2 linked regions of the Anatilimnocola floriformis genome follow. The main gene of each other region encodes a partner of the protein of the gene in region 2 in a complex. Links are inferred from orthologs where the notes say so. Each region holds a gene or a part of one and is shown on either strand. Other genes may lie near its edges.

The links.
Region 1: the proteins of fliM (region 2) and fliG are in contact, whole or in part, in a crystal structure (PDB 4QRM), measured with the Thermotoga maritima proteins. The link is inferred for Anatilimnocola floriformis from one-to-one orthologs. Residues at the interface, in WP_004081085.1 of Thermotoga maritima: Tyr124, Leu127, Asp128, Ile130, Met131, Gly132, Gly133, Pro134, Glu136, Pro139, Arg141, Thr144, Glu145, Ile146, Glu147, Ser149, Ile150, Lys153; in WP_004082903.1 of Thermotoga maritima: Phe122, Ser125, Glu126, His127, Pro128, Gln129, Thr130, Val133, Glu157, Arg161, Leu164, Leu165, Arg167, Ser169, Glu171, Val172, Glu175, Ile176, Asn179, Lys182.

Annotation. Positions count from the first base shown.
Region 1 is NZ_JAMLFW010000001.1:1,173,483-1,178,172, reverse strand. The notes cover bases 1,806-4,690. They hold fliG (flagellar motor switch protein FliG), read right to left. Parts: upstream 3,802-4,690; coding sequence 2,809-3,801; downstream 1,806-2,808. Other genes in these bases: M9Q49_RS04840 (hypothetical protein), read left to right, coding at 4,048-4,690; M9Q49_RS04850 (AraC family transcriptional regulator), read right to left, coding at 1,873-2,799; M9Q49_RS04855 (DUF417 family protein), read right to left, coding at 1,806-1,812. Also shown: M9Q49_RS04865 (radical SAM protein), read right to left, coding at 1-741; M9Q49_RS04860 (hypothetical protein), read right to left, coding at 880-1,146; more of M9Q49_RS04855, read right to left, coding at 1,243-1,805. UniProt on the Bacillus subtilis protein: One of the proteins that forms a switch complex that is proposed to be located at the base of the basal body.
Region 2 is NZ_JAMLFW010000001.1:4,464,133-4,470,046, reverse strand. What follows is about bases 1,395-4,336. They hold fliM (flagellar motor switch protein FliM), read right to left. Parts: upstream 3,415-4,336; coding sequence 2,374-3,414; downstream 1,395-2,373. Other genes in these bases: M9Q49_RS17350 (glutamate-5-semialdehyde dehydrogenase), read right to left, coding at 3,486-4,336; M9Q49_RS17360 (NAD(+)/NADH kinase), read right to left, coding at 1,428-2,306. In the rest of the region: M9Q49_RS17370 (HD-GYP domain-containing protein), read left to right, coding at 1-489; M9Q49_RS17365 (hypothetical protein), read right to left, coding at 504-1,379; more of M9Q49_RS17350, read right to left, coding at 4,337-4,760; M9Q49_RS17345 (Rieske (2Fe-2S) protein), read right to left, coding at 4,927-5,295; M9Q49_RS17340 (tetratricopeptide repeat protein), read left to right, coding at 5,370-5,914. UniProt on the Bacillus subtilis protein: One of the proteins that forms a switch complex that is proposed to be located at the base of the basal body.

The DNA.
Region 1 (4,690 bases), 3.3 Mb from region 2 along the record:
CGTGTAAATCTGAATCAAACTCAACTTGCCGCCAGCCGTCGTAACTTCATTCAGCCGATCGCAAAAGGCTTCGATCTCCGCTGCCGGCGGCGGCTCACCAGCCACGCGCATGAACAGCGACTGAATCACGAGCGGTCGCACTCGCGCTGCCGCAGTAATGTTCTGCAGGATCTGCTCAAAGTGAATCGTCGTCCGATCGATCTTTTTAAAATACTCGGCCGTTCCCGCTTCCAGCTTGGCCCAAATCTCGCCGTTGTTTTGATCGAGCAGTTCGAGCCCGCGCTGCACATGCGGGCGATGAAACATGCTGGCATTGGTGATCAGCACCAGCTTCACCTGCGGCAGATTGTGCTTGCGTTTTAGCGCGGCGACTTGTTCGATGATGTCGGCAAAATTGCGATGCGTCGTCGGTTCGCCATCACCTGAGAAAGCAATGTCATTCAGCCGGCGCAGCTGCGGCGGCGTGTGGCGAAACTTTTCCGTTTCATACAGTTCGCCGCTGGTGACGAGCGACAGAAAATAGTCGAGCTCGCTCAGCAGTTGCGGCAGTTCAACGAACTGCGTATCGCTCGTCGTGGTCCGATCGACCTGGCAATAAATGCAGTCGAAGTTGCAAACCTTGTCGGGGTTAAGGTTCACCCCCAGCGAAATCCCGCCGCTCCGGCGGCTCAGCACGGGATAGACGAACTTGCTCGACGCGAAGTGACGTTGGTGCTGCGTGTGTAAGACGTCGAGGGTCATGTTTGTGTCTTACTCCCTCTCCTCGGTACGCCGGGGAGAGGGGCGGGGTGAGGGGCTGAAGCGGAGTTGACTCCAGTCGCAGCCCAGCCCCTCACCCTAACCCTCTCACCGGAATACCGAGGAGAGGGAACAAGAAAATTAAAGCTTCTTCAACTGCGAAAACTCATCCAGCGTCACGGTCGTCAATTCGCCCCCTTCGCGTTCGATCACCAGCACGTCGCTGAAGACCTTATCGTCGGTGTTGCGGCGGAAGTGCAAGCTATGGCGGCGGCGTTCCTTACGCACGACCTTGCCGATCGTGGTGGTGTGCCACTTGCGAAAGCCGACCTTCACTTCGTGGTCGCACTGCACCCGGTCCCCGGGCTGCAACTCGGCAAACAACTCCAGCATTTCGGCTTGCGACATGGGCTCTTCCCGCGACACGGATTTCCTGAACGACGGACCTATTATACCGGCCAGCCGCTAGGTCCGGGAGGGCGTTCCGGCCGCGTTTTGCCCGGCTCAAGCCGCGGTTCGCTGCAGATACGTCTTCGCCGAATCAGCCATCGTCACCAAGGCCGCCCCCATCATGATGGCATCCTTGATCACCAGTCGACCGGCGCCACTCAGATACGGAAAACCATGCTGGGCGTCACCGAGAGCCGGCACCCAGCATTCGGGCGTCGTGATCAAGAATGAGAGGGTGACAAACGACATGGTGAAGACCAAAAAGCTTCCAACTGCCGCTACTTGTGGCAGCCATGGGTTCGTGCCGATCAGCAAGCCATAGATCACGATGACCGAGCCCAAGCCGTAAGCAAACACGTACGTGCCATTCTGTTCGTGCCACTCCCGATTGGCGGGCACGAGAGCCCCCTCCGGATTCTTGTGCGATTTGTAATTCGCCGGATCTTTCAACAAGAAGCTCATGAACGGGCTGTTGGCGACGAAAGGGATAATGCCGTCGGCTTCGTAGCGAAAAGCTTTCAAACCACCGATCCAAAGCAGTACCACCATCAAGCCGATGCGGGTGACGGTCAGGCCGATGCGATCGAGACGGGCGGCAGCTTCGAAAATGCGGCGAATGAACATGGGAGATTTCCTTTGTCTTCGGTGGTTCTGTTTGACAAAGGAAGTATCGGCGCGGCCCCGTCATTCGCGAATGGACGGAGGGGCGAATCTCATGGACAAATTGCTCCCGCCGCGAATTTCCGTCTCAAACTCCCGAAAGAACTTCGGCGAGACGCCCGTTTCCTGCTTGAACAATCGGCTGAAATAAAACTCGTCCTTAAAGCCGGTCTCGCGCGCGATTTCCTTTACCGGCCGCAGGGTGTGAAGCAGCTGCCATTTGGCATGCGTCAATAATCGCTCGCGAATCAAATCGGTCAACGTCTTGCCAAGCTGCTCGCTCACGCACCGGCCAAGAGTTTTCGGCGTGACGTGCAACAGCTCGGCGTAATCCTTGGGCGTATGCAACGTGCAGTAATGTTGCTCGATCAACTCGCGCAGCTGCGCAATCAGCGGATGCCGAAAACCGCGATCGTCAGGAGAACAAGCGAGCGACTGCTGCGTCTTCTGCCGCGTAGCGGCAATCAGCAAGAGCTTTAGCAACGACAAGGATGCGTCTTCATAGGCGGTCGCTTGCTCTCGCTGTTCCTGAGCGAGTTGCCGGAGCAAGTCAGCAACCTGCGGACGAGCGGTTTCGTTCAAAGCAACCAACGGCGGACCATACAAATCGTTGAACAGCGCGCCACTGCAACCGGTCTCGGCATGAAAGGTTTCGACGCAGAGAAAATTAGCGTGAAACTGAATCTCCGTCGCCTCCCACGCACTCCGTGCAGCAAACTTCAGTTGCTGATAAGGGACGAAGAACAGCAACTGACCAGCGGCAAACTCATAACTGCCAGAACTGACGGCGAACTTTCCTTCGCCGCCTTCGATCGACCAGATGCGAAAGCAATTGGTCCGCGGCGGTTCAAAATTCCGCTCACGAACCGAATGCTGCTGAATCGAAATGGCAGGCGCGCCGCTGCGCGGATCAAACCAGTGCGGCGCGGAATTTAATTTCGCTTTCGTCATCCAGCCATTCTACTGCACCAGCTGTTCGTTCTCTTCGGCTGCATGGACGGTAATCTGGCCGGCGTCCTCGAGCTTCCGCACAACGTCGACAATCTGTTGCTGCACGGCTTCCACTTCAGAGAGCTTTTTCGCGCCCAGGTATTCGATTTCTTCCTTGAGCGTTTGAGCAGCGCGCGTGGACAGGTTGCCGAGGACTTTTTGTTTGAGCTCGGGGCTGGCACCCTTGAGGGCCATAGCCCATTGCGAAGTTTCGACGTTCTTGAGGACCGATTGAATGTCCTTGTCGGTGAGCTTGCCGATGTCGTCGAAGACAAACATCAAGCGGCGGATCTCATCGACGAGCTCGGGATCTTCTTGCGAGAGGCTTTCGAGGAGCGAACGTTCGGTCGCGCGATCGGTAACGTTCAAGATCTCGGCCACGCTATTTACGCCGCCCGCTTTTTCGAACGATTGATTCATCAAGTTCGCCATTCGGCTCTCGAGGCCGCGTTCGACTTCGGAGATCACTTCCGGATTTGTTTGCCCCATGTGGGCAATGCGGCGAATGACTGACAGCTGCCGTTCGGCGGGCAAGCCTTTGAGAATTTCCGCGCCATACGCGCTCGGCAGGTGCGAGAGGATAAGGGCGATGGTCTGTGGATGCTCGTCCATGATGAACGTGAGCAAGTTCTGCGGGTCGACTTTTTTCAGAAAGCCGAACGGTAATGACTGAATTGACTGACGCACATTTTCGAGCGTCTTGCCGGCCTGGTCGCCGAGGGCTTTGGAGACGAGCTGCGAAGCAAACTCGAGACCGCCGCCGGCCACACCGAGCGCGGCGGGGTTCACGCCGGCAAATTCTTGAATGACGGTTTCCTGCTCGGTCCCCGACAGTCTGCCGAGCTTGGCGATTTCGATCGAGACCACTTCGACTTGCTTGGGCGTGAGCTTGGCGAGGAGCGCAGCGGCGTCTTCCTCGGGGAGACTCATCAGCAGAACAGCAGCTTTTCGCAGATCGGACATTTTGATCTATCCCAACAATTCGGCTCGCAAACCGGGCGCAGGCGCGGAGTATCGTTGGCCGCAACGAAACGGTCTAGGGCAAAATTGCTAGCAACGGCCAATTCAAGTGCAGTGGGCGAATCCAGTGGCGTCCGCTATTCTCCTGCTACTTTCTACGCACTCCTCTCTACTTTCCTTTCCCTGGGATGGCTGGAGAAAAAGGAGGGTAGAGAGGGGTGAGTAGAAAGTAGATTTTTGTAGGGAAGTATGGAAACTTCATTACACCGCCAACTGAAAGCTCTTTACGCCGGCGAGCACGCCGCGAGTGAGCAAGAGTCGCGGAAGTTCGCGGGCTATCGAATCGATGTCGTTCGTGGCGACGAACTCGTCGAGATTCAGCACGGCTCGCTCGGCGCCATTCGGAACAAAGTGGCCAAGCTGCTGGAAAAGCATCCGGTCCGCGTGGTGAAGCCGCTGATCGCCCGCAAGACGCTGATCAAACTCGAAGGCGAGGACGGCGGCGAAATCAGCCGGCGACTCAGCCCCAAGCGCGCGACCGTTCTCGATCTGTTTCACGAGCTGGTTTATTTCGGCTCGGTCTTTCCGCACCCGCGGCTGACGCTTGAAGTGCCGCTCGTCACCGTCGAAGAACGCCGTATTCCCGGCCACGGCAAGCGGCGTCGCTGGCGGCGAGACGATCACGTCACCTACGACCTGAGCATGGTCGACGTCGTCAGCACGCATATCTTTCAAACCAACGGCGACCTGCTCGCGCTCTTGCCAAACGATCTGCCGCAACCATTTCACACGGGCGATCTCGCTCAGGCAATGCAGATTCAACGCTGGATCGCGCAGCGAATTGCTTACTGCTTGCGTAAGACCGGCGGCGCAAACATGGTCGGCAAAATCG
Region 2 (5,914 bases):
GGCATTCCCGATGCGATTCTGCTGAAGCCGGGCCGCTTCACTCCCGAAGAATTCGAAGTGATGAAGCGGCACACCACAATCGGCGCCGATACGCTGCAAGCCGCGCTCGATAAATACCCCACGGCCAAGTTCCTGCGCATGGCCCGCAACATCGCGCTGACGCATCACGAAAAATACGACGGCACGGGCTATCCGCAGGGCCTCGCTGGAAACGACATTCCGCTGTGCGGCCGGATCGTCGCCGTTGCCGACGTCTATGACGCGCTCACGACGAAGCGCGTCTACAAAGACGCCTTTCCGCACGAGCAAGCTGTGCAAATGATCGGCGAACAAGCGGGACGCCATTTCGATCCGTTGATTGTCGATGCGTTTCTCGCCTGCGCAAATGCCTTGCGCGAAATCAGCGAAACACAACGGCCCGATCCGGTGCAGAGTTCGTATGAAATCGCGTATCAGCAGCAGCGAGCGGTTGCGCCAGCTGCCGGATAGCAAGTACGAAAAACTTAGCGCTTCGCCGGTTGCCCTGGCACTTCAGCCGTGGCAACGCCAGTGGAGGGCTCTTCGGTGAAACGGGCCAGAAATTCCATCTGGCTGTCGGCGCCATTGAAACCAATGACGGTTTCGGTCATGTCAAACTGCTTGGCGATTAAACGGCCCGCATCAAGGTCGAATTTGATCGTGCCCCGCTGCAGCCGTTGCACCAGCTCGCTGCGGAGCTTGGGATCGTTGAGCGGCGTGATGACTTGCGTTTCGAGCGAGATCGTGGCGACGCCGGTTTCCACTTTTTCCAGCTTGTAAACCTGCATCGTTTCGATCTTCTTCACTTGGCCGTTGTCCTGCTTCAGTTTCACTTCGTCAGGAATCGACCACTTCGTGCCGATCTTCACTTTTTGCTGCGGCAGCGGAATGGTGAGTTCGCCGATGCCTGGATTGAACTGATTGTGCGTGTCCTTGCGTTCCAGCACTCGGCCGTGGCGGTCCATCGTGACGGTGGCCAGCGGCACACCGACGGCGGCAGCGACGAGCTCATAGCCGTGCGGCGGTTTCTTGTCAGTCAGGCTGTTGTATTTCACTTCCTGTCGGCCCGTTACTGTTTGCTGCATGTCGACGTGGTCGACCATGTGTACGAACGTAATGTTGCCGTTGTCGGCGATCTTCTGAATCTTCCAGGTCTTGGTCGACAGGCTGCGCGTGGTGGCGACTTGCGTCTGCCCCTTGATCCGCGTTTCGACCGTCACTAGGTGCAGCACCTTGGTGTGAAAGTTCTGACCGGCCTCGAATTTGTAGGCGAGGTCAAAGGTCTCGGCGTCGTTCTGCGCCAGCGCGATCGTGGCAGTGAAGGCGAAGCAAACGGCGGTGAGCAGGGAAGTGCGAATCATCGGCGCGTCCTTGCGAGATGAATGATTGGGCGTTTCGGAAGGGAGAGTTTACTTCCGATAGACGTTTCCAGCCCAGCCCAATTTGTCCCGCAGCGTCGCGTAGTAATTGTGGCCACGGGCCGCGATGAGCTTGAACGTGCTATCAGCCCGCTCGACGCGGACTCGATCGCCGGGCTGCAAATGGCCGATCACCCGGCCATCGATAACCAGCGTTGTGCCAGGATTCGGCTGCAACACTTCCATTTCGTAGATGCGCTCGGCAGTATCGACGACGGGCCGAACCGTCATCGTGTGCGGACAGATCGGCACGATGACAAAGCCTGCTAGCGTACTGCGCAGAATCGGCCCACCGGCAGAAAGACTGTGCGCCGTCGAACCCACTGGCGTGCTGATGATCAGGCCATCGCAGGCATAAGTCGTGGCCAGATCGCCGTCGACATACAGATGCACATTGAGCATCGTGAACGGATGGCCGGTGGCGATGACGGCTTCGTTCACGCCGAGATGCGACTCCAGCACTTTGCCATCGCGGACCAGCGAACAACGAAACATCAGATGCTCGACGATCTGACATTTTCCCGCCGCAACCTCAGGCAGCGTTTCCGCAAAATCGCCCGGGCTGTGCCAGGCGAGAAAACCGAGCTTCCCCATGTTCACGCCGAGGATTGGCAGTTGTACGGCGCCCATCAACTTTGCGGCGCGGAGGATCGAACCATCGCCACCGAGCACGACGGCAAAGTCCGCAGTCGGAAGCGAGCCCGGGACGAAGTGCAGATCCTCATGAACGAGTTGGCTATGCTTTTCGATGATGGGGCGTAGGTCTTCAGCACCTTGCGGAACGTTGGGGCGGTCTCCCGAACCGAGGAGGATAACGCGAGGGTTTGATTTCCAAGTCGGTTTGTCAGCGGGGGAATTAGCAGGTGGCATTCGACTATCTTACCACTTCCCCGTATACGTTTTGCGAGATACTCAGCGAAAAGGTCGCGAAGTCGCTCTAACCAACCTTGGGCGTCGGAGGCAGAGTCGCCTCGATCTTGATCGCTTTCTGTCCCTTGAACGCACCGGGGCTCGCGTGAAACTTTGTCACGTCCTGCACTGCGACTTGCAGGGGGCTGCGGATATCGTGATCGGTGGTGATGATGTCGCCAACGCGCAGGCCGATGAGGTCTTCGGTGGTGATGTTCGTTTCTGCCATCGTCACGACGACGTCGACTAAGGCGCGATCGATTTGCCGACTGATTTGGGCGACCTGCGCGGGCGACATGTTTTGCTTACCGTAGCTCGACCAGGTGTTCGACGTCAGCTTGCTGCCGATGCGTTCGATCGAGTTGTAGGGAATGCACAGGTTGATCATGCCGCGGATTTCGCCGAGCATCAGTTCGAAGCTGATCAGCACGACCACTTCGTTCGGCGGCACAATTTGCACGAGCTGCGGATTGCTTTCGACGCGCTCAACCGAAAGCTTCAACGTGAGGACATTTTCCCAGGCACGTTTCAGTTCATTGAGGAACAGCTGCGTGATCCGCGAGACGAGGCGAAGCTCGATTTCGGTGAGCGGCCTGCGCGCGGTGGGCGTGCTTTCCTTGCCGCCGCCGAGTAGGCGATCGATGATCGGGTAGAGGATCGAGGGATTGATGTCGAGAATCAGATTTCCTTCGAGCGGTTCAGCGCGCAAGACGTTGAAATAGGTCGGGTTCTCAAGGCTGAAGACGAATTCGCTGTAGGTCAGCTGATCGACGCTGGTGAGTTTTACATCGACGATGCTGCGGAGAAGTGCCGACATCGCAGCGCCGAAATTTCGGCCAAAGCCCTCGTGCAATGACTGCAGGGCCCGCATTTGTTCTTTGCCGACGCGCTCGGGGCGTTTGAAGTCGTAGGGGGTGACTTTTTCGCGAGGTCGAGGCGTTTTGCCAGCGGCGATCGCTCCAGCCGCGGGGACCGGTGCCACGGGAGCGGCGACTGCGCGCGTGCCCCCCGCTTCCATTTGGCTGAGCAGGCTCTCGACTTCGGCCTGGCTGAGAACTTCGTCGGCCACTGCGGTCACTCCTTTGACTTGCGTCCGTTCGGTGGGCCTCGTGGTACATTCGACCCACCCTACAACGCGTCCTAATCCCTGACTTGCCCTTCGCCCCAGCACACATACTTATACGTCGTCAGTTCCTTCAATCCGCACGGTCCGCGGGCGTGGAACTTGTCAGTGCTGATGCCGATTTCGGCGCCGAGGCCGAACTGAAAACCGTCGTTGAACCGCGTGCTGGCGTTGACCATTACGGCGGAACTATCGACGCGAGCCGTGAACGTGCGGGCCGCTGCGAGATCGCCGGTGATGATCGCGTCGGTGTGTTTGCTGCCATAGCGATTGATGTGGTCGATGGCGGCCTGCAGCGAGTCGACGATCTTGCAGGAAATGATCGGGCCGAGATATTCCGTGCCGTAGTCGGCTTCAGTGGCTGGCTTCGCGTTGATCAACTTTTGCGTCGCTTCGTCGCCCCGAATCTCAATGCCGTTCTTCGTGAGCGCATCGGCAATGCTAGGCAGTAACTTCGCAGCGACGGCACGATGAATCAGCAGCGACTCGGCAGCGTTGCAGACGCCGAGGCGATGACACTTCGAATTGACGACCACCCGCTCCGCAATGGCTGCATCGGCGTGTTCGTCGATATAGACGTGGCAGTTGCCGTCGAAATGCTTGATCACAGGCATCTTGGCTTCTGCCGTGACACGGCGGATCAAGCTTTCGCCGCCGCGGGGAATCGCGACGTCGATGTATTGCGGCAGGGCGAGAAAATGACCGACAGCGGCCCGGTCGAGAGTTTCGACCAGATGCAATGCATCCGGCGGCAAGTTGAAATCGGCAGCACAACTTGTGAGGACATCGACCACCGCCCGACTTGAATGCGCGGCTTCTTTACCGCCGCGCAGAATCACGCCGTTGCCACTCTTCAAGCAAATGGCGGCGGCATCGGCTGTCACATTCGGTCGCGATTCGTAAATGAAAAACACGACGCCGAGCGGCACTCGCGTCTTCAGCACCTGTAAGCCGTTCGGGCGAACCGTTGATTCGATCACTTCGCCAACCGGATCCGGCAGCGCGGCGACCTCTTCCAGACCGATGGCGATTTCTTCGATCCGCTTGGGAGTGAGCCGCAAGCGATCGATGGCAGCGTCGGTCAAGCCATAACCCGGCGCAGCGGCCAGATCGAGTTCGTTGGCAGCAAGGATTTCCGCCGTCGCTTTTCGCAACGCGGCAGCGCTCGCTCGCAGCCAACCATTCTTTTGCGCACCAGTGCAAACGGCCAGTTCGGCGGCAGCACGCTGCACGCGGGCCGCCGTTTCACGGCAGTAGCTGGCAAGGTCAACAGAAGTAGCAACGGCGGACATGGACGGACTTTCGCGAGAATGAATGCTGCGGAGTATCGACACTGCCGCGTTTTGGGTCAATGCGAGCTTTGTGTAGGGCGGGTCGAGTGGTACTCCACGAGGCCCACCAGAACTGCTAGCTAAACGTGAAACCCGGTGGGCCTCGCGGAGTACCGCTCGACCCACCCTACGATGGCGTAACCGCACCCGGTGGCGGAGCCTTCGGCAGCACGCGCACCTGCACTTCGTCACCCTCGACACGGGTCTCGAAGGCATCGATCTTGATCCGCGGGTTATCCAGCCATTTGCCGTCGTGAATGCAGAATCGCCAGGCATGCCAGGGGCAACTAACCGCCCCTTTCTCGACATAGCCACCAGCGAGCGACGCCCCCATGTGCGGGCAAAAATCGTCGATGGCGAAATACTTGCCGTCCTCGCAAAAGACCGCGACCATCCGGCCGCCGACGGCGTACGCGTTTCCTTGCCCCTCGGGAATCTCGCCCACTTTGGCGACGGTCGTGAACGGCTGTGTATCTTGGGCGTTTGGCTCGGTCATGTTCGCAAGGGGCGGAATGGTTTAGGCTGCCAAATAGCAATCGGTGGCTGATCATCGGGCTCAACAGGTCACGCATGTGTTCCGCAAGCCAACCCTTCCATATTACGTTCCCCGAGACCGTGCGAGTAAGGGGGCGGCTGCTGCTTGTCGCTCTTACATTATGTGCGACGATCGCGTTTTCGGCGCATGGAGCCGATCTAACCGCGGCGCAAAATCTACTCCTCAAAGGGCGCTACGAAGAAGCCCGCGAAGCCTTTGCGGAAGAAAGTGAGATTAATCCCGCGGCTGCGATTGGTTTGATGCGTTGCCACGAGGAAGTCGGCAAACGCGAACGAGCCGCCGAAGAAATCGCGGCTGCCGTGAAACGGTTTCCCAGCGATGCCAAAGTGCGGGCTGAACAGTCACGGCTGGCGCTCGATCAGGGGGATTTGAAACTCGCAGAACTAGCGGTCAATAGTGCCCGCGACTTAGATGAGAACTCGATTACGGCCCGCTTTGTTCAAGCCGAGCTCGCGCGACTCAACGGCAAGCTCGACGAAGCCCAGCAAGCCTGGCTGAAAATCATCGCCGTGATGAACCGGCTGGAGACCATCAAGGATCCGTATGAACTGCGGATCAT